DNA from 3 places in the Paenibacillus odorifer genome. Region 3 is predicted to be linked to each of the others. Evidence: riboswitches for the same ligand, from Rfam matches in the RefSeq annotation. Region 3 holds a riboswitch; each other region holds the start of a gene.
The links. Region 3 has a riboswitch for cobalamin ahead of PODO_RS02330 (anaerobic ribonucleoside triphosphate reductase). Riboswitches for the same ligand answer to the same signal wherever they lie in the genome.
Positions count from the first base shown of each region.

Region 1: it holds a riboswitch for cobalamin, as region 3 does, so the genes downstream of both, PODO_RS29845 (DUF4430 domain-containing protein) here and PODO_RS02330 (anaerobic ribonucleoside triphosphate reductase) in region 3, are expected to answer to the same signal.
Region 2: it holds a riboswitch for cobalamin, as region 3 does, so the genes downstream of both, PODO_RS03735 (S-layer homology domain-containing protein) here and PODO_RS02330 (anaerobic ribonucleoside triphosphate reductase) in region 3, are expected to answer to the same signal.

Region 1 covers NZ_CP009428.1:1,030,262-1,038,235, reverse strand. Annotated here, with positions in the region: gene PODO_RS29845 (DUF4430 domain-containing protein) at 1-2,324, opposite strand, end outside; cobalamin riboswitch at 2,495-2,697, opposite strand; gene PODO_RS04380 (GAP1-N2 domain-containing protein) at 2,825-5,821, opposite strand; gene PODO_RS04375 (hypothetical protein) at 5,818-7,080, opposite strand; gene PODO_RS04370 (hypothetical protein) at 7,163-7,804, opposite strand; gene PODO_RS04365 (vWA domain-containing protein) at 7,829-7,974, opposite strand, start outside.
Region 2 covers NZ_CP009428.1:864,649-872,622, reverse strand. Annotated here, with positions in the region: gene PODO_RS03735 (S-layer homology domain-containing protein) at 1-3,757, opposite strand, end outside; cobalamin riboswitch at 3,922-4,122, opposite strand; gene PODO_RS03730 (cellulase family glycosylhydrolase) at 4,465-6,186, shown strand; gene PODO_RS03725 (hypothetical protein) at 6,257-6,550, opposite strand; gene PODO_RS03720 (hypothetical protein) at 6,571-7,152, opposite strand; gene arcC (carbamate kinase) at 7,345-7,974, opposite strand, start outside.
Region 3 covers NZ_CP009428.1:537,981-545,954, reverse strand. Annotated here, with positions in the region: gene PODO_RS02360 (SDR family oxidoreductase) at 1-804, shown strand, start outside; gene PODO_RS02355 (DUF3221 domain-containing protein) at 996-1,337, shown strand; gene PODO_RS30855 (hypothetical protein) at 1,654-1,869, shown strand; gene PODO_RS02345 (undecaprenyl-diphosphate phosphatase) at 2,147-2,950, opposite strand; tRNA gene PODO_RS02340 (tRNA-Thr) at 3,675-3,746, opposite strand; gene PODO_RS02335 (MTH1187 family thiamine-binding protein) at 3,841-4,149, opposite strand; cobalamin riboswitch at 4,528-4,762, shown strand; gene PODO_RS02330 (anaerobic ribonucleoside triphosphate reductase) at 5,005-6,990, shown strand; gene nrdG (anaerobic ribonucleoside-triphosphate reductase activating protein) at 6,987-7,502, shown strand; gene PODO_RS02320 (ribonucleoside-diphosphate reductase subunit alpha) at 7,558-7,974, shown strand, end outside.

The DNA of each region.
Region 1 (7,974 bases), 490 kb from region 3:
AGAGCTACTGTTGTACTGGCTAGGATGGTTCCCTTCCGGCTATCTCCAATCACTGAAAGGGTAGCGGTAGCTTTAGCTGGAGCAATAACAGACGATCCAACAGTCAGAGACTGAGTATAACGCGCTACGCTCGGTACGCTGTCTTTAGCATAGCCGGTAACAGTCATTGTATAGCTATTTGCCGGGAGACCCCCATCAACAACAGCTACACCTTGTTCATTCGTGATTACCTTCTTATCACCAATCGAAACCTGCACACCTGCTGCTGGTGAGGTAACCGGATCAGAAGTGAAACTGTCCTGATTCCACACCCACTTTTTCTGAGAAACCTTTACGGTAAAAGCTTCATTAGCTTTTGGCTGCGTTGGGGAAAGCGCCACAGAATCTATAACCTGTGTATTTTCACCTGCATAATAGACAAGCACACGATCGGATTCCTGTAGTTCGAACGCATCCATACCCACACTTGGATATATCCACTCCCCGCCGCGTGATACTACGAAGCTCCACCATCCGTCGTAAGTACCTTGCGAAACTCCATGGATACCTGATACAAAGTTGCCATAAGACGATTTGGTGATATCTACTTTAAAATCATCGGTAGACCCTAGTTGCTGCAACGCTTCAAGAGCATTGGAGGCTTTTAAAGTCCCTTCACTAATCAATCCTTCCGGGCCTTCAACGGTAAGTGAAGCTGTTACATTCTTAGAAATTACCTTTATAGCTTTTGTATATTTAGCAACCGTTGGCGCTTTACCTTCGCGGTAGCCAGTTACAGTCAGTGTATAGTCACCTGCGGGCACATTTCCTGAGAATACGGCCTCACCTTTAGCATTCGTCGTTACCGTCTGAGCTCCAATTTGGACCTGAACACCCGCAGCTTTTGCAGTTACAGGAGAGGAAGTGTTCGTAGCAGCGTCCCATTTCCACGTCTTACTAGTTACAATGACGTTAAAAGAATCGCCCTCTTTAAGATTTGCTTTGGAAAGGGTAACGGAATCCACAAGTTTAGTGTCATCTCCGGCATAATAAACCAGTACCTGATCTGAATCTTTAAGTACAAAATCACTCATGCCTACATCGGGATTAATCCATTTTCCGTCACGTGATACAACATACATCCATCCGTCATAACCACCAAAGCTTCCAGCAGCAATACTTCCGATGCCAGTCACATAACTGCCCGAAGGATTCGTGATCGGCAAGTTCGTTTGAAGCGCCAGCTTCTCTAACGCTCCAAGTGCGTTGCCAGCATAGGCGTACCCTTGTGCCAACGTGGCCCGTGGTCCCTCAATCGTTACAGGAGCGTAGATGAGTGAGCTCTGAACGGAGGATTTGGAAAAATCGTATAGCTTACTGTTGCTTCCTTTATACAGCAAATTATACGCAACCAGCGCCTGAAGTCCTTGCTCTGTCGCCAGAACATTACTGCTTCCACCACGGCTATGGGTGAAGCTACCATCAGCTAGACGATAGCTAAGCAGGTTCTCCATTAGATCCACTTTGTTTTTGGTGTATTCTAATCCACTAGGATCAACTCCGAAGGATGTGAGTCCAAGGATTGCTTGTGCGCTACTTTCAGCACTGTCACCGTAACCCCCATGGCTATCTTGAGCTGCAGATAACCAAGCTACGGCTTGTAGCCCTGCTAAGTAGGCTTCAGGATTATTTTTATGTGCCGCCAGAGCCGTCAAGGTTATCGCTGTCATATCAGACTCACTTGCGCCCGAGGTTAATGCAAAGCCCCCATCCGGATTCTGTTTGGAGAGAATCTCCGTAAGGAGCTTATCCGCCGTCCATTTCGCGTCACTTGGGATATTATATTTACCAGAATCCAGCGCAAGTAAGGCATATACCGGATTATTTAGCGTCTGTTCACTGAGCTTGCTGTTATTATAAATTTTCTCAATCAGATTATAGCCAGGAGTCGTTCCGTTACCAGCAAAGCTAGTAGGATCTGCACCAATCGCTCTCACTGCGAGCACGATTCGAGCATAATCGGTTACATTGGCGAAATTGCCAGCTGCATCCTTTACTTTTTTCTCAAGCTCTGAATGGTAACTGGCTGGCAGCTTATATCCTGCTTGCGCTAATCCAATAGCTTGCCAATCCGATTGCACGCCACCTTTCAAGAGATATTCTGCAGCCGCATAAGTCGCATCCGCAACATTAATCCGCTCCGCAGCAGTTGCTTCCAGACCGGAGCCAGCGCTCGCTTCTGCAAATATTTGTCCTGCCGGAGCAAGAGATGTTCCTAGAATTGAAATGACCATGAATAAGGCCAGCCCAAGTGCTACAAACTTGGAAGACATGATTTTCTTCATTGTTTAACCTCTTTCTGTATAAGAATGGGTACTGCTGGGAATAAGACGCATAACATAAAGACCGCCCCTTTGGAGGGCGGTCAGGGAAGATTACAAATCGAGGCTCCGGCGCTTGCTTCCTGCCGATAGTCCATCTGTATATGTTCCACATTCTTACCCCACGAAGAATAGAAACGCTCACAAAAAAGGCAGGTCTCCTGGCTAATGCTTCATCGCTGTTCTTCACCTTCCCACCCTACCTTCAGGGCAGTGGCTTATAGAAGAAACGCTCCGCACATACAGTGGCGGGACCACGCCGGACTCATGCACCGGACTTCCCTTTTAAGCAGACGACTAGATTGATAGAGTCTGCACCTTTTCCAGTATGTAGTATCTTATTTTGACATCCATAATCATATCTATTAATACATAGCATGTCTATAGAAAAGCTTAGTATGGGCAGCAAAAAAATGAACAGCAATACACCACCTGCCGGTAGGTATTGCTGTTCAGAAAGCTTGTTATTCGGCTGTTCCTTCCGGACTTGCAGTTGGGGAGGGTTCAGCACTTGAATCAGAAGCTGGTGGAAAATTAGGGTCGGGATCTACGATCAATGTAAATCTTCCGGCCTTGATCATACTTTTCTCTAGAATTGTCGCTCCAGGCTCCAATGTAACCTCAACCTGATAGGATGGTTGTTCACCTTCAGTCACAGCTGTTGCGGAAGGCAACCCAGTGCTGTCCTCAGTATCAGAGGAAGGCGTAGGAGACGGAGAAGCATCAGCTACTGCGTTAGGAGCATCTGCACCTTCTGCTGTTCCTCCAGTAGTGCCAGCGGCATCTGAATCGGCTGCGGCGTTTCCCTCATCCGTCCCATCCGTTGACGGCACTGGACAAGTGCCATTCGTAGCAGCGACCTTAAAGCTTTTATCTATCTCTGTAGACGAAGACATTAAACTAATCTCAGTCGGTTGAAACTGCACACAGTCATCTGCACTTGCGAAGGTGAACACCAATATGCTGCTCCCCTTATCTCCTTCGTCGCTCTGATCCTTCAAGTATACTGAAGCCGGAGGCAGCTCATTACCTGCACTCTGAACAGGGGTCGGCTCAGGGCTTGTCCCCGGCAGAGCCGTCTTCGTATCATCCGGGCGTAACATACTGAATACGATAATTGCAATAATCACCAGAATACCCGTAATGGAGCCGGAGATTAAGAGTCGAAATCGGCTGCGGCTGATCCAGCGCGCCAGCGGGGAAGCCAGTTGGGAGCGGGCTTCATTGTACACATTTTGCAGAGCAGGCCGAGCTGCCGCGACATAGTTCTTTCGGAATTCCCGATTCTTGAACGCTTCACGATCACTGCTCAGGAAATACTTCAGAATCGCCTTACGGTAACCCGGTTGCAGCTTTTTATTCGAAACCGTAAATAAAGGATTGCCTTGCGACCAAGCAAAAAACCGATAGATGATTTCTTTGTCGGAACCGGATTTACGCTTTAACAGCTCCAGAAGCGCATCGTAATCCAGCGGACCCCCTTCACGCTGAGTTGTATAGTAAAAGGCTAGCGGAAGCCGTTCAAAGGGTTCCAGAACACGCGCCTCTTTTAGCAAACGACGACCCAGTAGCTGCACATCGTCTAGTTCCTGCGGAGACAATCCTGTAAAAATCTCTTCATTCGGCTTCTCTTCACCAAACCAGCGGTAAGCTGCACGCAGCGCATTCTCTTTCTGCTTGCTAATCCTATCCAGTGGCGGCTGCCAATCGACAACATTACCATACCGTAAAAAAACTACCTCCAGAAGCTCCTCCTGCGTCATATCGGAAAGCGATAAGCGGTTCAGTAAGAATCTATCTGCTGAAGCAGCAAGATCCTGCATTAGGGAGAGTGCCTTAGGAGCAACTCCTGTTCCTTTGCGGCGATCTTTTTCTGCCTTATCTACAATTTCATGAATTTCCGCTACAGAAGCCACCGGATCATGTTCCAGCTGGAGCTTTTCAAGCAAATAATCCTTCACAGCATTTTGAGCAAAAGACTGCTCTAACGCCACTGGCAGGAACCGCCCCCAATGGAGTACAAAGCTCAGTATATCCGCAGATCTGGACGCCGCAGCTAGTCTTGATTCCATATAAGGCTCAAGTAGCTGCTTACGGAAATATGTTTCAGACATCACGCGCTGGAAGTAGGCTCCACTTAACTCATCATTACTCTCAATGATCCCGTAAGCGGCACTCAAGATATCCTTGCGGCCCGCTTCCACACTATGAAGCATCCCATTGATGAAATAATCCACGATTCTGACCCTGTAATTGTGATCCTTAAGTACAAAATACTCCTTAAAACATTCCATAATCGCCGGATCTGGCACATTCCTTTGCCGAATCAGATCAAATTCCCGGTCGAACCGTTCTAAGAAAATATCGTTCAAGCGGATTCTAGAATGAATTGCACCGTCTGGTTTAAGGTAAGAGAGCAAACCACTTAGCACCGCACTCTTATTCTCCGTATATAAATGCTCGTTCCCTTGCTCAATCTCATAAAATATAGCCAGCTCATTATAGAAAGCAAGGGATAGCTTATGCTCAGGACTCTCTCCACGCAGAATCTGATCGGCGAAGCTTACAAAGTCGTTAATATCTCCTGGATTCAGCAGTAACAGCTTCCACACCAAATCAGCATAAGGCTGGCGGGACTCACCAAAATCGACATTTCCCATCCGTCTGGAAGCCAAATCGAAGGTATAATCCTTCTCAATACTGCGATCACCGGGACGCAGCGAACCTTTTTCCACAAAGCTAAGATGTATATATTTACGGCTTTTCGGTTCATTCGCATACGTAATCACGCCTAATCTACGGCGGAATTCATACGGCAGCACGCTATACAGAATTTCTGTAAGCTCCACCGCCCGCGCGGACAACTCCGTGATAGGTACGTTTAGAGCCACGTAGATTTTTTTCTTACCTGCTACAGAGAGCATCACAGCTTGCAATAACGCCTTGAATATCCCTTCATCAATCCCTAACAAGCGTAAGCCTGCGATTGGGTCAGGGCTGCGGTCTGTGCGAACAACTGGAATAGAGGGCAGCTCCGGCAAAGTTCCACCAAGCTCTCCAGTATAACTCTCTGCAAAATCAGCATGCAGCCAGTCCCCATAGCTCTGGACAATTTCTTCGGAACGTGAAGCAGGAACTACATAGTTATGTGCAAAAAAGGCGCTTCGTTGGCCTGTGAAATCGGCCGCTTGATAACGACTAAGCCCAATAACTGTATCCCCGTTCTCGGCATGAAATAGGTGCAGCGCACCAGGATATGCAGCCTCATCCTTCTCCCCACGCGCGGTCAACTCCGCAGGAGCATCGTAGAGGCAGAAGGGATGAAGGATTTTTTTCACAAAATTATTGTCTAGACTATCTGATTTCGCTACCGTATCGAAGCCTTCTGTGGAACGAAACACTCCGCGACGTTCGCGGGTATACATCTGTTGGGCGATTGTTGACCCTGAGAAACCATTCACGGGCCGTCGCTCCCCTCAATATACTTCAGCTTATGCAGCAGCCAAATAAAAGGCTCGTCTACACGAATCGGGCTTACTACACCCTCAATCTTTTGATTCACAGGATTGCTGCCCAACGCAGATACTGCAAAATAACCCGTATTCGCGAAATAAACATCCATCGTATCTTTAAAGGGTCTGTCCACCTTACCAATAAATCTGCGAATTTCCCCGTCGATGTTATGGAACTCGTCCATGTTTAATGTTTTGCGATGAACATAGTTATTGAACACATTGCTGTTGGACTTGATATAATCGCCATCCTCATCCTTCAGCGAATGCAGCATATCACTTTTTGCAAGTACAACCGCTGTTGGAATGTCTGTCTTACTCTTTTCCTGATAGGCAATAAAATCACCAAACATCGTCAGCACCACATCGCGCGGCTCGTCATATTGTGAGACCCATTCTCCGGGGCGGTCACCGATGTTAATATGAATTTTTTCACGGATAGAACGGATTTGCAGCGGATCGACCATAAACAGAATACCCGCAGAGTTCTTGATATGCTGACCATGAAGTCCAAGATAATCCTGATCCACCATCCCCTCACCTGCTACATCAAAGAATACAAGTGTCAGTGGCGGTTTATTTTCATCCTTAAAGACAAATTGAAAGATAAAAGGCTCCTGCATTTTTTCCTTCTGTGTAGAAGCCAGCAGATCCCCGCGCTCAAAAAGCGGTTCTTCATACAATGTACGGAACTTACGGCTAATCTCTGCATTAAGCGGCATACAAGCGGCATCAAAATGACCTGCTGTAGTATGCTGCAACGTGTGGATCAACGAGGTCATATACACCGATTTCCCGACTTGGGATGCCCCGATAATCGAGATGATGTTACTTGGCACCTTCCCGGCAGTCACCGGCAGCTCATTATGGCAGGCCGGGCAAAGCCGTCTGCGCGTAAGCACACCGTAACGATCCGTAAGCCCAGTTAACACATGATCCGTGTAATGATGATATTCTTCCGGAATATCCGCCGGGTTGATAATCGCTTCTATGTCATCTACCGTATCGAGCCCGAAGCGCTCACGGTATTTGTTCAAGGCGTCATCCTCACCCAATGCGTAATTTTCATCGTCCTCCCGGCTGTGCATAGCCCGAAAGACGACATCCTCCGGAGAGAATTTGGTGAAGCAATACGGACACACTATATCGTAAAAAAGCGGCCGCGGCTCCGGCTGATTCTTTTTCATAAAACGGCTAAAAAAAGACATCTACTCATCCTCCCAAAAGTTGTATCTACGTACTTGCTATGAACGCACTGCTCATTACCCGCTTGTACACGTAGACCGAGTCTCACTCCGGTACCAATTCGTAATAAAGCCCATATTTCTTGCCATCGGTGAAAAAGATGCGTACAAAATCATCCTTACCGATTTCAATCGGCGGAAGTACATTGCGTCCAGGAGCGAAATCCTGTACGAAGGGAAAGAGAATACCATCCTCTTTCCCTGCCGGATGCCCTCCACGTTTCTTGACATAACAGAGGACATCCCGTGCCACGGGCACTTCTGCCGTAATCGCCATATGTACGGTCTTTTGTTTTCCGAATAAGGCTTTTTTTTGTTGAATGGAATAATAGATTCGGGCTTTGCCTGCACTGACCATCACCCGGTTCACACCATCACTTTGCCTCACCAGTACAGTCTCACCGTTCTCAGCAAGACGAGCAAATATGGTATAGGATATCAGGCCGATATCATCCAATCGATCACGATAACCATTGTTAGATTTGTATTCCTCACGAGTGTAGAGCTTCATCCCTACTGGCGGATCATCTCCGGTTCCCATGTCAGCCGCTTCTGCGGAGGTTTTGTGGATGTACACCGCCTGCACGCCGTCCGGCCAGCGCCATCTCAGCGTACAGAATCGGTCATCCACTTGGGATGTCACATCCGTTATTCCCGGAGCGGAAGCATTAACCTCGGCGTACCTCATTAATGTAAACCCCTTTCCGCTACACTAGAATCCTTTGCTGTTCCGGTTTCTGCGCCGACCCGGAAAGTTATCCGATGCTGGTGCAGGCGCTGCGTTATTGTTTCTTCTATTTCGATAAATACGTCCTTCACCTACCGGAATGACGCCTGTAAATAATGCAATAATAGCAG
Region 2 (7,974 bases), 330 kb from region 3:
AAGAACTAACTGCTGTATTCTGAATAGTTGGACTAACCACTTTGTTCCCACTCTTATAATCATGGGTTCTAGTAGCTACAACAGCCGCCATTTCTCTGGTTACTAGCTCTTTAGGCTTAAATTGATTATCATCACCTAACATCAAACCAGTCGCAACAACGGTCTCTACATCTGCTTTGGCCCATGCCGATACTGTGTTGATATCTTTAATCGCTGTTCCAGGCTTCGTCGCCGGGATGGCCAATGCTCTGACGATAATTGCGGCCATCTGCTCACGAGTAATCTTGTCATTCGGCTTAAATTCATTATTAAAGCCTGTGATTAGACCTGCCTTATGCGCAGCATTCACATATGGATAGAACCAATCGCCTAGAGCGACATCCTTATAGGTAATGCCTTTATCACTCTTAATATCAAGTTCTAATGCAGAAACGAGAATCTTAGTGAACTCCGCTCTTGTGATATAAGCCTTCGGATTCACCTGACCATTGTTCCCTTGGATATATCCTTTTACTGTAGCTGTTTCAATCGCTGAATAGGCCCAGGAAGAGATCTTATCAGCATCTGTATACAGTTGTTTAATATCATTCGTATTCTGGGTAGGATCCTTAGGAGTCACTGTTGGAGATGGACTCACATTTGGATCACCACTGCCTTCCGGAGTAGCTCCCCCACCAGGAGCCGGAGTAGCACCAGGCTTAGGCGTTGGGGTTGGGCTCATCGTTGGTATCGGTGCATTTAGATCCACACCCAAATTCGTAGTATAACGCCACTGAATTCTGTCCCCGGCACTTAGGTCATATGAAGATGCACCATAATTAGGATATTTCCCATTCACATTATACATCCATCCACTGCCGCTGCCATGGTCAAATTCCCCATCACCAGCTATGGATTCAACATATACACTTCCAAAGTCACTGTTCCAGGAATCTCTATAGTCGATACCGCGGCTATCCAGCACTCTTTTTAGTACAGACCACACTGTGTCACCAGATTGTAGCTCTACCTGTACAGATGGAACAACATATCCCTTATTAATCGTAAGCTTATCCACGGACAGGATTACATATGGTTTCGATGGAGTGGTTCCGCCACCATTGTTGCCGCCATTTCCTTCACCATTTCCACTACCATTACCTCCGCCATTACCGTTACCACCGTCGCCGCCAGGTGTTTGTACTGCACTGGAAGCATAAGCAATGTAGTCAGTGAAGTGATTGGTTTTTACAATTAAATCATTTCCACTATCATAGGCATACTCAGACTTACCGCTTGCAAAACCTAAGTCATCACTTGCAAATTTTTGAATGGCATGAGGAGTGCCATTTTGAATATAAGCTGCATCTTTTCCTTTAAGGTCCTTAAAGGTTAACGTAATAAATTGACTGAATTCTACTCTTGCACTACCACCCATGGAAAATGTTTGAAGAATGTTATCAAGCTTCTTGTCCCCGGGAATAATCTGATTCACGCTATCTTTTAGTGCAGATTCTCCACCGGTTAAAGCTGAAATCAGTTCAATTGCAGAGGCATCCCCACTTGTAACTTTTGCACCCTTAGGAATGACTACAGATACGTTACCTTTTATGGCCTCTATCTGAGGAAGGTCGCTGTTACTTGGTAAATTGACACTAACCTTCGATTGATTTCCCTCCGGAATAGCTACTGTGATTTCTTTGTTGCTATCTCCAGTGCTGATCGGAACGATATAATCATTAGCGTCATTTGGGATTTCAACTTTCGGGTTCTCCCCAGAAGGTAACGGAAATTCTTTCGGACCCTCTGGTTGCCCAGGCCCCGGTTCTTCTGGTTGTTCCACTTTCACATCATTCATATCAAAGAGACGGTTGCTATGATTGATCAGACGATCATAAGACACAAGTGCATACGTACCTTGGTCCGTTGCCATATTGTCCACTTTGCCTGTGAGGATATGCTTAAATCCACCCTCAGGTGCAGCAAAGCTAAGCAGTGCATCAATAAGCGAATTTCCACTTTTAACAAATCTAGCGTCCGTGTGCGGATCTACGCCCACACCAGTTAAGGCTACAATTACCTGTGAGATACTTTCGCTGCTAGTGCTTCCCCAGCTTGTAAATCCGCCTTGATTGTTTTGGTTATCGGACAGCCATTGGATGGCCCGATCCACGGCGGCTTTTACATCATCTCGGGTTGCATAATAAGGTGCAAGAGCTTGCATCGCCATCGCAGTCATATCGACATCTGCTTTGGTTACGCCTAATGCCCAGCCACCAGCTTCTTCTGTACCTTTTTTAACCTCTTTATCTAAAATATACTGAACTAGTTTTTCTCTTGTGGTCTGTTCTGTAACTCCATCAACTACAGGGATCTCATAGTTATGGCTATCTAGCGCAATCAGAGCAAAAATCGGACCATTATTGCCTTGCTTTTGGATATATTGATAATCAGCGAGTGCTTTTCTCAGATCATATCCCGCAACATTTGTGATATCTTTTCCGATAGAGGTAAGCCCTAGAATCGCTCTGGAATTCTCTGTGCTTTTATTGGCGTCGAGTTTTCCATCCTCTTTAATGATCGATGCTATTTTCGTCGCTACATTGTTGTAATAAAGATCGTAATAACCGTTAGGTACTGTATAGTTCGCCCGTGCCAGAGAAAGGATCGACCATTCTCCACTACCTGTACCAAACGACGGATTCTTTACAGTGTTTAGAATATAGGCAAGGCTTTTATCTAACTGTTGTTTGACGGCAACTGTAGTTTCCAGTTTGTAAGTAACTTGATAAGTTACATTTGTTTTGTTTCCAGCTCCGTCAAGAGCCGTTACAGTAATTGCATTACTGCCTGAATTCAGAGAAGCTTTGTACTCCCCATTCGCAGGTGATAAAGTAACACCATTCAGCTTCACTTCTGGAATGATGTCACTATATACATTGTCTGTGACAGCTACTTTGAAGCTTATTTCTTTATTGGATACTTCCTGTTTATCTTGTATGCCACTTACTGTAATAACAGGGGGTTCTATGTCTAATGCATGGTTAAGCCCTACAAGTGCATGATCTACACTTATTTGAGAGCTTGCCATATTTTCGAGCACGGAATAGGCTTGATAAACTGCCGATTGTACTACTGGTCTGTCCAAAATAGTTTCTTTATTAGGGTCACTGTTAATCTCGGCGATTTCCGCAGTTAAAGCATCCTTATTGGCAAGTTGAACGGGGATTTCTCCCCAGCCACCAAGATCAGAACCATAGCCATAAGTGGTGAACTGAGTTCGAATGATGTCACCGTCTTGAGGCTTATAATCGGTCATCCCAAACGGAGGAAACACATTATTTACTGCATACATCCAACCCGACATGGAGGTGTAGTCAAACTGACTTAACCACTCTGGGTCTGCTTTAGTGCCGACTGTATTCCCATCGGCTGAAATCATATCTAAAATATATTGTGGAATATTGACTTCGCTTCTGCCACTATCTTTAACTTCTGATAAATAAAAACCACTATCTATATTTCCTAAATGTCTATAATTCCCATCTCCTAGCGCACGTGTTATTAAAGATGCGCCATTATCGCCTTCATAAATCGGAACTTTAATAGGTTCCTTAATATACCCTTGGCCTAAGGTGAATTTCTCTACGGATACAGATACATACCCTTTAAGGGTAGAGCTTGCTCCATTTGCTTGAGCTGGGATAACACTTGTAGAGAATGTCGTGATAAATACAGCTACAATGAGTAACCACGCTAAAAACTTATTTTTCTTCATTTTTCCATAACCCTTCCCTTCATACCTATGATAAAAAACAGAATAAACTTTCTTATAACCACAAAAAAAACCACTCAACATAAACGTCAAGAGGTTAAGATAGTGAACCACAATACTAGCTGGCAAACACTATTCAAGCACCTCTCTATCGATCGTAGAGTTTGATGGTGTAACAGAAAAAGGCAGATATTCTGGCTCAAGTATCATCACCCTTGCTGCCTTCCCAGTTTCCCAGTGGCATTTTGCAAGGACTCCTCTTTTACAGCGGCGGGACCGCGCGGGATTCACACCCGCTTTCCATTTAACCAATCTATGATTGTACTTCCGCAACATTCATAGTTGGCACCTATTTCTAATTTTAAATTTTCATGCTTCATCATATCTAATATATATGCTTTTGTCATGTTATATTTCTTTTTTGTATAACGGGCAGCTAGAGATAATCCTATTGAATAACCAATTTCTACGAGTAGGGATATTTAAATAATTTCTTTATCCAACTGTGGGGAAAATTAATTTAAATCACTAATTCTTATATGAATTTGCCACAAATTAGTAAGGTACTCGCTGAGTGAATTCTATGTTAGGGTATATTCAGAAAGCGTTTACAAAAATAACATTGGAGGTGTTCGTGTTCATCTAACCACCAAGTACAGCGTCAAAGCCAGGTCCAAGCATCCTAAATTTATCTCACAAAGGAGAATTCAATGACTACGCGAATCCAGAAATCCTTCTTATCATTGACACTTGTCACCGCTCTTCTGCTCTCTCTGTTCTCATCCATGGCTGCAGCTGCAACTAAGGATGAGCAACAAGCTAAGGCAGCGCCAAAGAGTAAGATCCAATCCTATGTAGACGAAATGCAGCCCGGATGGAACCTCGGTAATACTTTAGATGCTACAGGTGAGGACGAAACCTCCTGGGGCAATCCTCGTGTGACCCAAGAACTTATTAAAAAGATCGCCGCTCAAGGCTATAAAAGTATTCGGATTCCTGTGACCTGGGATACTCACATGGGTGCGGCACCAGACTATACCCTAGAAAAAGCCTACCTCGACCGTGTGGAAGAAGTTGTCGGCTGGGCACTGGACGCCAAGCTTTATGTCATGATTAATGTCCATCATGATTCCTGGCTATGGGTAAGCCATATGGAAGAAAAACACGATGAAACGCTGGCGCGTTATAATGCAGCCTGGACTCAAATTGCCGATCGCTTTAAGGACAAATCCGATAAGCTGATGTTCGAGAGCATAAATGAGCCTCGGTTCACCGATGGTGGAAGCACAGACGAAGCAAAAATGGAGCAAATGCTTACTGAACTCAATAACTCCTTCTATCAGATCGTGCGGAAATCCGGTGGGAAAAACGACCTCCGCCCACTTGTATTGCCTTCATTAGAGTCTTCACCTACACAAACAAGAATGGATCATCTCTATAAGACGATTACGGCTCTAAACGATCCGAATATTATTGCGACCGTTCACTTCTATGGCTTCTGGCCTTTTAGTGTGAACATTGCCGGCTACACCACATTTGAAAAAGATACAAAAAACGATATCACTCAAACTTTTGATAACGTTTACAATACATTTGTAGCTAAAGGCATCCCTGTCATCGTCGGCGAATTTGGTTTATTAGGTTTCGATAAAGACACGGGTGTGATTGAACAGGGCGAGAAGCTTAAATTCTTCGAGTATCTGACTTATTATTTGAAAGAAAAGAAAATGACTTCCATGCTCTGGGATAACGGGCAGCATTTCAATCGTAAAACTTATAAGTGGTCTGATCCTGAACTCCACAATGTATTAATGTCTGGTCTGAAGGAGCGTTCCTCCAGCACCGAAAGCGATTTGGTCTACCTAAAAAAAGGTGCACAAATCAAAGATACCAAGGTTAAGCTAAACCTGAACGGCAATAAGCTAACCACCATTAGTGCCAACGGAAAATATCTGACCAAAGGTAAAGATTACACATTAAATGGTGAGGAGCTCATCCTCAAAGCCAGCCAACTCAAAAAGCTCACAGCTTCCCAAAAATACGGTGAAAATGCCGTGCTGACTCTGAAATTCAACAAGGGTGTTGCGTGGAGACTTAAGGTGATTGTGTATGACACAGCTAAATTAAGCGATGCAAAAGGCACGACTGAATCCTTTGCCATTCCGACCACCTTTAATGGTAACCAGCTTGCCACAATGGAAGCTGTATATACCGCTGGTGGCAATGCAGGTCCGCAGGACTGGACTCCATTTAAGGAATTCGGCAATACCTTCTCACCTTCTTATAACACTAAAGAAATCAAGCTGCTTCCCGCGTTCTTTAAAGATGTTAAAGACGGCGAGGTTATCCTAAAATTCCACTTCTGGAATGGGGATATCATCACCTACAAGATCACGAAGAGCGGAGCAAACGTTGTAGGAAAGTCCTCTTAAGCATCCGTCCTGTTAACAACACAAATAGGGGTGTCCCTACGCGGGAACACCCCTATTTGTATTGTACCCATCACATATTAACCTCGTCATACGAAATTATCATCAACCGATAAATTAAATAAACGCCAAGATAGGCTCCGGTAATAAGAAACATTGGATTTAAAAATATCGCATGGATCGAGGTCATAAATACAGCATGATCCCTTAATATTTCGTAAATCGCCAAAGCGGAAATATTTCCAAAGATAATCGCACTTAAGACCGAAGCAACATTGAATACCATACGCCACTTTATCGATTTACCTTGTAACATCAGCATGACAATGGGAACAATAATACTACCAAGTACGATTAGAAATTTCATCCAGTCACCTCGGTAAATTTTTAATCGTCCAGTTCCACGCTTTCGATTTGTCCGTCTGCATTTACCGTCCACTCGATTTCAACGCCATTATTTAATCCGAGCTTGTCTTCATCTTCAATGACTATATGATCAGGAATCGTTAAGGTTTGCTCTTTACCGCCCTCCACTTGAACGGTAATCTGTTTATCCTTAACCGCAGTGATCCTTCCGTCATATTCAATCTGCTGCAAAACAATCTTTTGATTCTGATCTGTAATGGTAACCCGCTTGCCACCGTCGCTTAACAGTTCAACCTTTTTATGATAGCTATCTTTTAACGAAACATCCTTGATAACTCTCTGAATGCTCACTCCCTCTGGAAGTTCCCCAGTATTTGAACCGGGTGACGCAGATGTCATGGGTTGTTCTGTTGCGTTATTCGTAGGCGCAGGTGTAGTAGCTTCTGCAGAAGGTGCTGTGGTTTCTACTTGAGCCGTTGGAGTAGCCACTTGAGTCTCATCCGCTGCTTTAGTGCATCCACTTAACAATACCGTACATGCACAAATACAACAAAGAATTGTAGCCCTGGTAAAACGTTGTGTTGTTCCTTTATTCGATCTCATCTTTTACCCCCGCATTTTAATGTATTCTTTTTTATATAGTGGACATAGTTTTACCTCTTATCTTCCTTTTATTCACCAGAATAAGGCCATCTGAAAGCAGCAGTTGAGTAACAATTCATGAACATGTCAAAAAACCGCCCTGATTTAGATCAGTGGCGGTCTCCATGAAATGATGAGATAAATAAGATCATATTAATTTACAATATGTGTGCCAGCCTGTTGGCTCATCGCAGCTTTCATATTTTCCGGATTAGTAATGATAACTCTACGTCCCTCCTTTTTCAAAAAGCTAAGACTTGCTTCAATTTTAGGCTGCATACTTCCAGCAGGAAAATGACCCTGCTCCGCATATACCATCATTTCTGCCGCTGTAACTTCTTCAAGAGCCTTCTGCTCAGGCGTACCGAAATTTACACATACCTGAGGAACTCCTGTTGTAATAATCAGCGATTCTGCATCGATCTGTTCGGCCAACAGACTTGTAGCAAAATCTTTGTCAATGACCGCATCGATACCTTCGTAGGTATTATTTTCGGTTTTGATCACAGGAATCCCGCCTCCGCCAACAGCGATCACCACATAACCCGTCTCAATGAGTGATTTAATGACGTCTTTTTCAACGATATCAATCGGCTTAGGCGATGGAACAACACGGCGGTAACCACGACCTGAATCCTCAATGATGACCCAATCTGGCTTGGCACGCTTCATCTCCTCTGCTTGCTCAAGCGTGAAGAAGGAGCCCACTGGTTTCGAGGGAGACTGAAAATTCGGATCATTTTTGCTAACCTCGACCTGAGTAATAACTGTGGCAACCTTCTT
Region 3 (7,974 bases):
GCAACCGGTAATGTAGGACGTGAAGTGGTTAACGAACTAAGGAAAAGTGAAACACCTTTTAAAATTGCCTCCCATCGAAAAGACAGTGAGTATGTTTATTTTGATTTTGAAAATGCTGATTCTTTTCGTCCAGTGTTAACAGGAGTGAAAAAATTATTTTTACTGCGCCCTCCTCATATAGCTGACGCAAAAAAATATTTCCAACCCCTCATAGATATCGCAAAGGAAGTCGGAGTTGAACACATTGTGTTTCTATCTCTATTGGGCGTAGAGAAAAACCCAATTGTTCCACACCATAAAATTGAAAAAATCATTAAAAAATCAGGAATTCCATATACTTTTTTACGCCCAAGTTTCTTCATGCAAAACTTAATTTCTCAACATGGGGAAGAGCTACGTAAAGAAAAGGAGATCTATGTACCCGCAGGAAAAGGCAAGACTAGCTTTATCGATGTTCGTGATATCGGTACTGTAACAGCTAGAATCCTAACTGAGAATGGTCATGAAAATAAAGGTTACTCGTTAACGGGAACTGAAGCGCTAGATTACTATGAAGTAGCTGAAATTTTATCTGAAGAGCTAGGAGAAACAATCAAATATGTTAATCCATCAGTTCTTCAGTTTAGAGATAAAATGTTAACAAAAGGAATTCAAAAAGAATTTGTGACTGTTATGATTGGAATTTACTTCACTGCAAAAATTGGATTAGCCAAAAAAATCACGCCCGATTTACAAATATTACTTGGTAAAAGACCCATTACATTCAAAGAATTTGCACATGACTATAAGTACGAATTAGTTTAATCATGGTGGTTTTTTGGCTAAACCATCAGGAAGCATTTCAGGATACATTGTTCCTGCCGCGTGCGAGGGGAATCAATAAAGGTCGTCATAATGGATATGCTGCTGTTTATTCTTATATTGGTAATGTACTAAACGCTATGCCTGTGCAACCGATTTTAAACTAATGTCGTAACCACTAGAGGGGAAGGTCCATGATTCAAAAACCACGTACTACTATTAAATGGACTCTTATTTTTTTTTTGTTATTAGTCACCGCCTGTAGTAAGAATGATGAAGTTTTGAAAGGAATTGTACATACAATAGATGTAGAAAATAAAAGAATTTTAGTAATTTCCGAATTAAAAGAAGAAGACTTGAACAAGGAATACAAGGAGGTGCTCGAATCTAATGAGTACTCTCAAGCCATTTGGGTAAATAAAGTTGCACCTTCTAAATATAAAAAAGGCGATGAGATTAAAGTATTTTTTGAAGTAAGTGATGATTCATTCCCTGCACAAGTTACCGCCAAAAAAATCACCAAAATCAAGAATTGAGCAAAAAGAATAGAATCTACTATAAAGAAGCGACGTCTCCAAAAGGGGCGGCGCTTCTTTGTGTAGATTTAAGGAGAAATCCATATTTATAAATGCACTCTGTGCAAAAAAGTGACCCCACCACTTTCGGCAGGGTCTAGATCTATTTTATAAGGGGGTTATGTGATTACTATAATCCTCTTAGCTTAAATAAGTATGAAGCCCGTCTAAAGATTTGCTGAAATATTATTATTTTTATCGAAACCGATCAAATATAGTAACGTATCAATCTTAATTTTCAAATTACTACATATACAAAATGGAGGTGTGTATAAAGATGAAAATATTGAGTCTATTGCTTGTAGCATTGTCTTCCATTGGAGTAGTTGCCACATTCGGATTTTCAACATTCAGCTTAATCACAGGAATTATAGGAGGGCTTATTGCAGCATTTGCAATTTCAGGCTACTTGCAGTCTGTCAGACGTGATTACCCCAATGAGAGCTATGAGAATAAACAAGTTAAGTATCAATCGAACTATAATACTTGGTAAGCAAAAGCCCCACCTTAAACTGGTGGGGTTTTTCATATTCCCAAACACTTGTAAAATCACTTTGTGATATTAATGGTAGAAGAAACAAACGAGGGATAATGGCTAGCTGTAGAAGTGCTTTCACCGAAAATTCATTCCTTAGTTCATAGACTACTTGAGCTTTGTCTTGTTTGGTGATTTCCCCTTGTTTTGAACCTCTAGTTTAATCTGTACAGGATATGATGTATAGCCCTTTTTAAAAGCTTCTTTCCCATGATGTTCATATTGATTAATCCAATTACTGTATGACAATTAAATAGAAGAGAGCTGCTAAAACAAACCGGTATAGAGCAAACCACTCCAATCGAAGTCGCTTAATCAGTTTGATGAACGTCACTACTGCAATCATTGCCACAAGAAAGGATGTCGCAAAGCCAATTAACATTAGAAGTAAATCGTCAGAACTCAGCAAATCACGACTATCGTACAAATCCAACAAGCTTGCACCAAACATAACTGGCACGGAAATAAGGAATGTAAAATCTGCGGCGGCTTTTTGGCTAGTGCCAAGCAACAGGCCACCTGAAATTGTCGAACCTGATCTCGAAAATCCCGGCCATAACGCCAAGCATTGGAACAGACCAATTCCGAAAGCCTGTTTATAATTAATCCCATCGATAGTATCAGCGGTTTCAGTCCGCCTATTCCGCGCTGCAATGATCATCAACACCCCACCAACAACTAGACCGATCAAAACAGGGGTTGGGCCAAATAATTGGCTTTTTATTGTGTCCTTGAAGAGAAGATATAGGATTAATGCTGGTAACATAGCCAAAATCATATGAATGACATTTAATCCTTTGCTTTTGGAAAAATCCATTCTAATCATATTAACCCCAATTTCCAAATACCTTTTCCAATAAAGAATTAGAACTGCCATCACTGCACCCAACTGAATAACAATTTTAAAAGTTATTGCAGCATCTCCCTCAAAGCTAAGCAAATCGCCTGCTAAAATAAGGTGTCCAGTAGATGATACTGGTAAAAATTCAGTTAAGCCCTCTATTATGCCAAGTATTATTGCTTTAATTACGTCAGTCATCAGTGGATTGTCCCCTTTCGGAAATAAAATCATTTAATTTCCAGTATAAGGGAGAAACGTAAACTTCCCCATCGATTAACCTAACAATATTCAATTCAGAATGACATAATTGTCACATTGCTCATTATTTCAGTCTTAAGGGGGCTTTGGTTTGCAAAACACAAAATATTAAGTATAATGTTACTGTCGAAACGCTAAGGCGTCTGTACAGGATGGCTACCTGGCACTGATGATGGCAGGCCAAGCGCTTTATAAAGTTTTCTTTATGTGTATTTATACTTTAGGAGCGTGGTTATCTATGAAAATTAATATTACCGCACATTTTAACATTGATATTACTTTATCTCTTCATCTGTTAGCCGTAGCCAGTCTTGCTTATGAACTCAGTTCACTGACGAGCTCGTGAAATTCGAGCGAAAAGTATCTGTACTAAGACACCTTGTGGTGTCTTTTTTATTTTTATAGTAATTACCATCTAACCAATCTGCCCCCGCAAGAGAAAAGCAGCTTATGCTGCTCCTCCTCCACCATCCTTCATTCTGACTGCTGTCAGCTTGCGACACACCTTCCATCTGCTCGACAGTGACCACTAGTCATACCGTTTTCATTAGCGATTTCGCCATGTCTTATCTTTTAGAAGAATGGTAGAAGTCAGGGGGATTTAACGAAAAACGGCACGATCCCGAAATCCCGGGAAACCGCGCCGTTGTCGAATACTTGAGGATGCTGGTGAAGGGAATTGAACCCCCGGCCTACGCATTACGAGTGCGTTGCTCTACCCCTGAGCTACACCAGCTTAAAGCTGATTTTTCTGTCAAACAAAAAATATTATACAACTTTCAGCCAGAAACGCAAGCCTATTTCTCCCTGTTTTCCGCCCTCCTAAACTGCTAATCCACCTGTAGCTTACGCTCCACAGACTCTAACTTTCCACGGCTAGTGGAGGGTTTATCGCGGCGGTCGTCTATTTTAAGTGAGGTAGAGACACGTTCTGCACCTGCGGCAAAAGGAGACTCATGCAAAGCTTCTACCGCCGCAAAAATGCGTTGCAGAGGCCCTTCGATGATCGTCCCCATGGACGTAAGTTCATATGTAATCCCTTCTACTGTCTTCAGCACCCGCTGCATATCCGCAACATAGCTGCTAAGACTGGTACTGCCTGTTCCAATTGGAATAACTGTAACTTCAGCAATAGGCATGAGAATACCTCCTCGAAATTTTATAGAACCTATCTTCTTCCATTGTAACAATTCCACCGCTCTGTCACAAACTAAGCAAGATTATCCTCCCTTATCTCTTCTATTTCTTCTGATTACTCCAAAATATGACTTTGGGCTAAGAGTATTTTCTCATGCGCAAATTCTAGGGTCATCTGCACTATATTTATGGACTCTTTGTGGCATCTTTTCGGACAATTTATGAATCATTTCGCATCTCCCTGTGGATCAATTGTGGATTACTTATGGACAGCCTGTGGATCATTTGTGGAGTACTTTTAAAGAACCCGCTCCCCGCGCGGGTTTTCTAAAAAACTGTTTACAAACACAACATCTTGGGTTATTTTTATCTAACGACAACAAAATATAGTGGAGACAGGCGCTTTGATCCTTAACCGGATTTAGAGCTTAATAGGGAAGCGCGGTGAGAATCCGCTGCGGTCCCGCCACTGTAACCGGATGGCCTTCTTAAGCTTCTGGGAAGCTTGAGAATCCACATCTCCCGGCAGATGCCACTGAGGGTTAGGAACACCCTTGGGAAGGCGCCGAGAGATCCCACGGAAGCCAGGAGACCTACCTGTTTCGACGACACCAACTATTGATGCCTGCGAGGAACAGGGATGGTGTCCGCATGCGGTCATCTACGTAGAGACCTCTGCAAATATCCGTGTGGATATTTACATAACGCATCGGGCATTTTCTGCCATCCTCGGGTAGGGGATGCTTTTTTTATGTAATCAGAACAAATATACGACTGCTTATGGCAGTCCAACTTCCTATGGATATATGGATTTGATGATAGATGTTTTTCTTTTATACTGAGAGGAGAGCTGTACAATGACGTTGTTGGAGAGACAATTTAATGGAGTAGAAAATGCACGGGAAGTTCTTTTAGAAGAGCTCATTGATTTAGGCCGGGATATTATCGACAGTCGGGATATGGACCTATTGCGCGAGAATGCCAATTTGAATGGAGAGAGTTTCTCCGGTAAAATGAGCAAGTTCGGCAGTGAATATTCAAAATGGTACGCCCGCAATTTTACGATGCCGCCGCAGCTAGTGCAGGCTATTGATGACAATGTCGTCTATGTGCATGATCTGGATCAATACGCGATTGGAACGACGAACTGTATTTTTATCCCGTTTGATAAACTTCTCCGTGAAGGTTTCAATACCGGCAACGGCAGCGTTCGTCCTCCGAACTCAATAATGACTGCTATGTCTCTGGTAGCGATTATTTTCCAATCCCAGCAAAATGCTCAATATGGTGGTGTATCCGCCAATAAACTCGACTATGATCTGGCACCTTATGTAACCAAATCCTTCGCCAAGCTGTTCCGCAAGGGTCTGGATTATTTTGAAGAAGGACAAGCTGATGAATCTTTGGGCGAGATTACGATGAGCCGGACCGATCTGGCGGAGTTATATCCAAGAGCGTTCCGTTTTGCACTAAAGGAAACCGAAATCGAAACCCTGCAAGCGGCTGAAAGTATGGTACATAATCTGAATACCATGTCCAGCCGATCCGGTGGACAAATACCGTTTACCAGCATCAACTACGGTACTTGTACTTCACCAGAAGGTCAGCTTGTGATCAGTTCTCTGCTAACAGCAACTATGAACGGACTTGGCAGCGGAGAAACACCAGTGTTCCCGATTCAAATCTTCAAATGCAAGCAAGGAATCAATCAACAACAAGGCGATCCTAACTATGAACTGTTCCTAAAAGCGGCTGAATGTTCTGCGCGCAGACTATATCCAAACTTCGCTAATCTGGACGCTCCGCTCAACTTGCAGTATTATGATCCAAGTGATCCTGATACGGAGTTCGCTACAATGGGCTGCCGAACCCGAGTGCTCGGTGACCGTTTTGGTCGTAATCATTGCTCTGGAAAGGGCAACCTTTCCTTTAATACACTGAATCTGGTTCGGCTAGGTCTGGCACACGGCACAGTAACAGGCAGACGTACCATCGCAGACGAAGCTGGCTTCTATGAAGATCTAAATCATTATATGGATATTGCGCTGGAAGGACTTCTTCATCGGTTCCACATTCAAACCGCACAAAAAGCTAAAGCTTCCGATTTCATGATGCGAGAAGGCGTCTGGGAAGGCGGCGAGCATCTTGCACCTGATGACACTGTAGGCGATCTGCTAAAGCATGGCAGTCTGTCTCTTGGCTTCATCGGTATGGCGGAATGTATGAAAGCTATGTACGGCAAACACCATGGCGAGGATATGGAAGTTCATGCCAAGGCGCTGGCTATTGTGCGTCATATGCGGGACTATTGCGATCGGAAAAGTGAGGAACTGGATCTCAACATCACTCTGTTCGCAACTCCAGCAGAAGGTTTGTCCGGTAAATTCACAAAAGTTGATCGCAAGGTACTGGGTTCCATTCCGGGCGTAACCGACCGTGAATATTATACGAACTCTTTTCACATCCCTGTATACTTCGATCTGGGTGCTGCTCAGAAGATCAGCTTGGAAGCTCCTTTCCATGAATATTGCAATGCCGGGGCTATTTCTTATGTCGAATTAAACGGCAATGCCCGCAACAACCCATCGGCTTTTATCAAAATCATTAAATATGCGCTCGAACAACAGGTCAGCTATTTCAGCATTAACCATCCGATTGACCGCTGCTCCAGCTGTGGATACGAAGGCGTAATTGGGACAAACTGTCCTTCCTGCAACGCACATGAGAATGACGTGCACATCCGCCGTTTGCGCAGAGTTACAGGTTATTTAACCGGCGACTATCAGACCCGCTTTAATGCCGCCAAACAAGCTGAAGTACGGGATCGCGTTAAGCATCTATGAATATTTGCGGTTACTATCCGGAGTCGATTAACGAGGGAGAGGGCATGCGGGCCGTCCTCTTTCTCAGCGGCTGCCGCCATCGTTGCCCGGGATGTTTTAATCCCGAGACATGGAACTTTAAATATGGAGAAGTCTTCACCTTAGAACGACAACATGAAATTATTGCAGAAATCGCCGCTAACCCTTTGCTGGATGGTCTGACACTGGCAGGCGGCGATCCTTTTTTCTCAGCAGAAGAGTTGCTGGGGTTCATTCATGAGCTTCGCGCTGTACTGCCAGGCTTCTCAATCTGGATTTACAGTGGTTATACGTACGAAGAACTTACAGCCCTTCCCGGTACGCCGGAATGGGATCTACTTAAGCAGTGTCAGGTGTTAATAGATGGAAGATTTGTAGAAGAACTGAAAGATACTACGCTTCTCTACCGGGGAAGCTCCAACCAACGCATTATCGACATTCCGGCCAGCATGAACGGCTCGGAGGTCTTTCTGTGGCAGCCTGCTGCGCTATAATATATCAATTTTTGATATTGAAAATTAATTTGAAATAAGAAGGGATGAACTAACCATGCCGCAATTCGTAGTAAAACCGGATAATCGCCAACTGGCTTTTGATGAGAACCGTCTTTCCGTCTACGCTGACCGTATTCTGGAAGGTCTCGATCAACTAAATAAAGAAACTTTGCTGCGTGGAGTGAATTCCAAACTGCGTCGTGACTCGGTAAGCGGAGAAGAAATCAGCAACGCCTTCACCATGAGCGCTCTAGAGCTTGTAACAAAAGAAGAGCCTACCTGGAAGTTCGCAGCTGCCCGCGCCCTTCTGACAACCCTTTATAAAAAAGCTGCTGTTCATCGCCGCTACAAAGCTTATCCAGAAGAGCCTTACGGTGAATTGTATCCACTAATTACGGATCTCGTGAAAAAAGGAATCTATCGCGAAGAACTTCTAAGTCATTACACCAAAGAACAAATTATCGAACTAGGT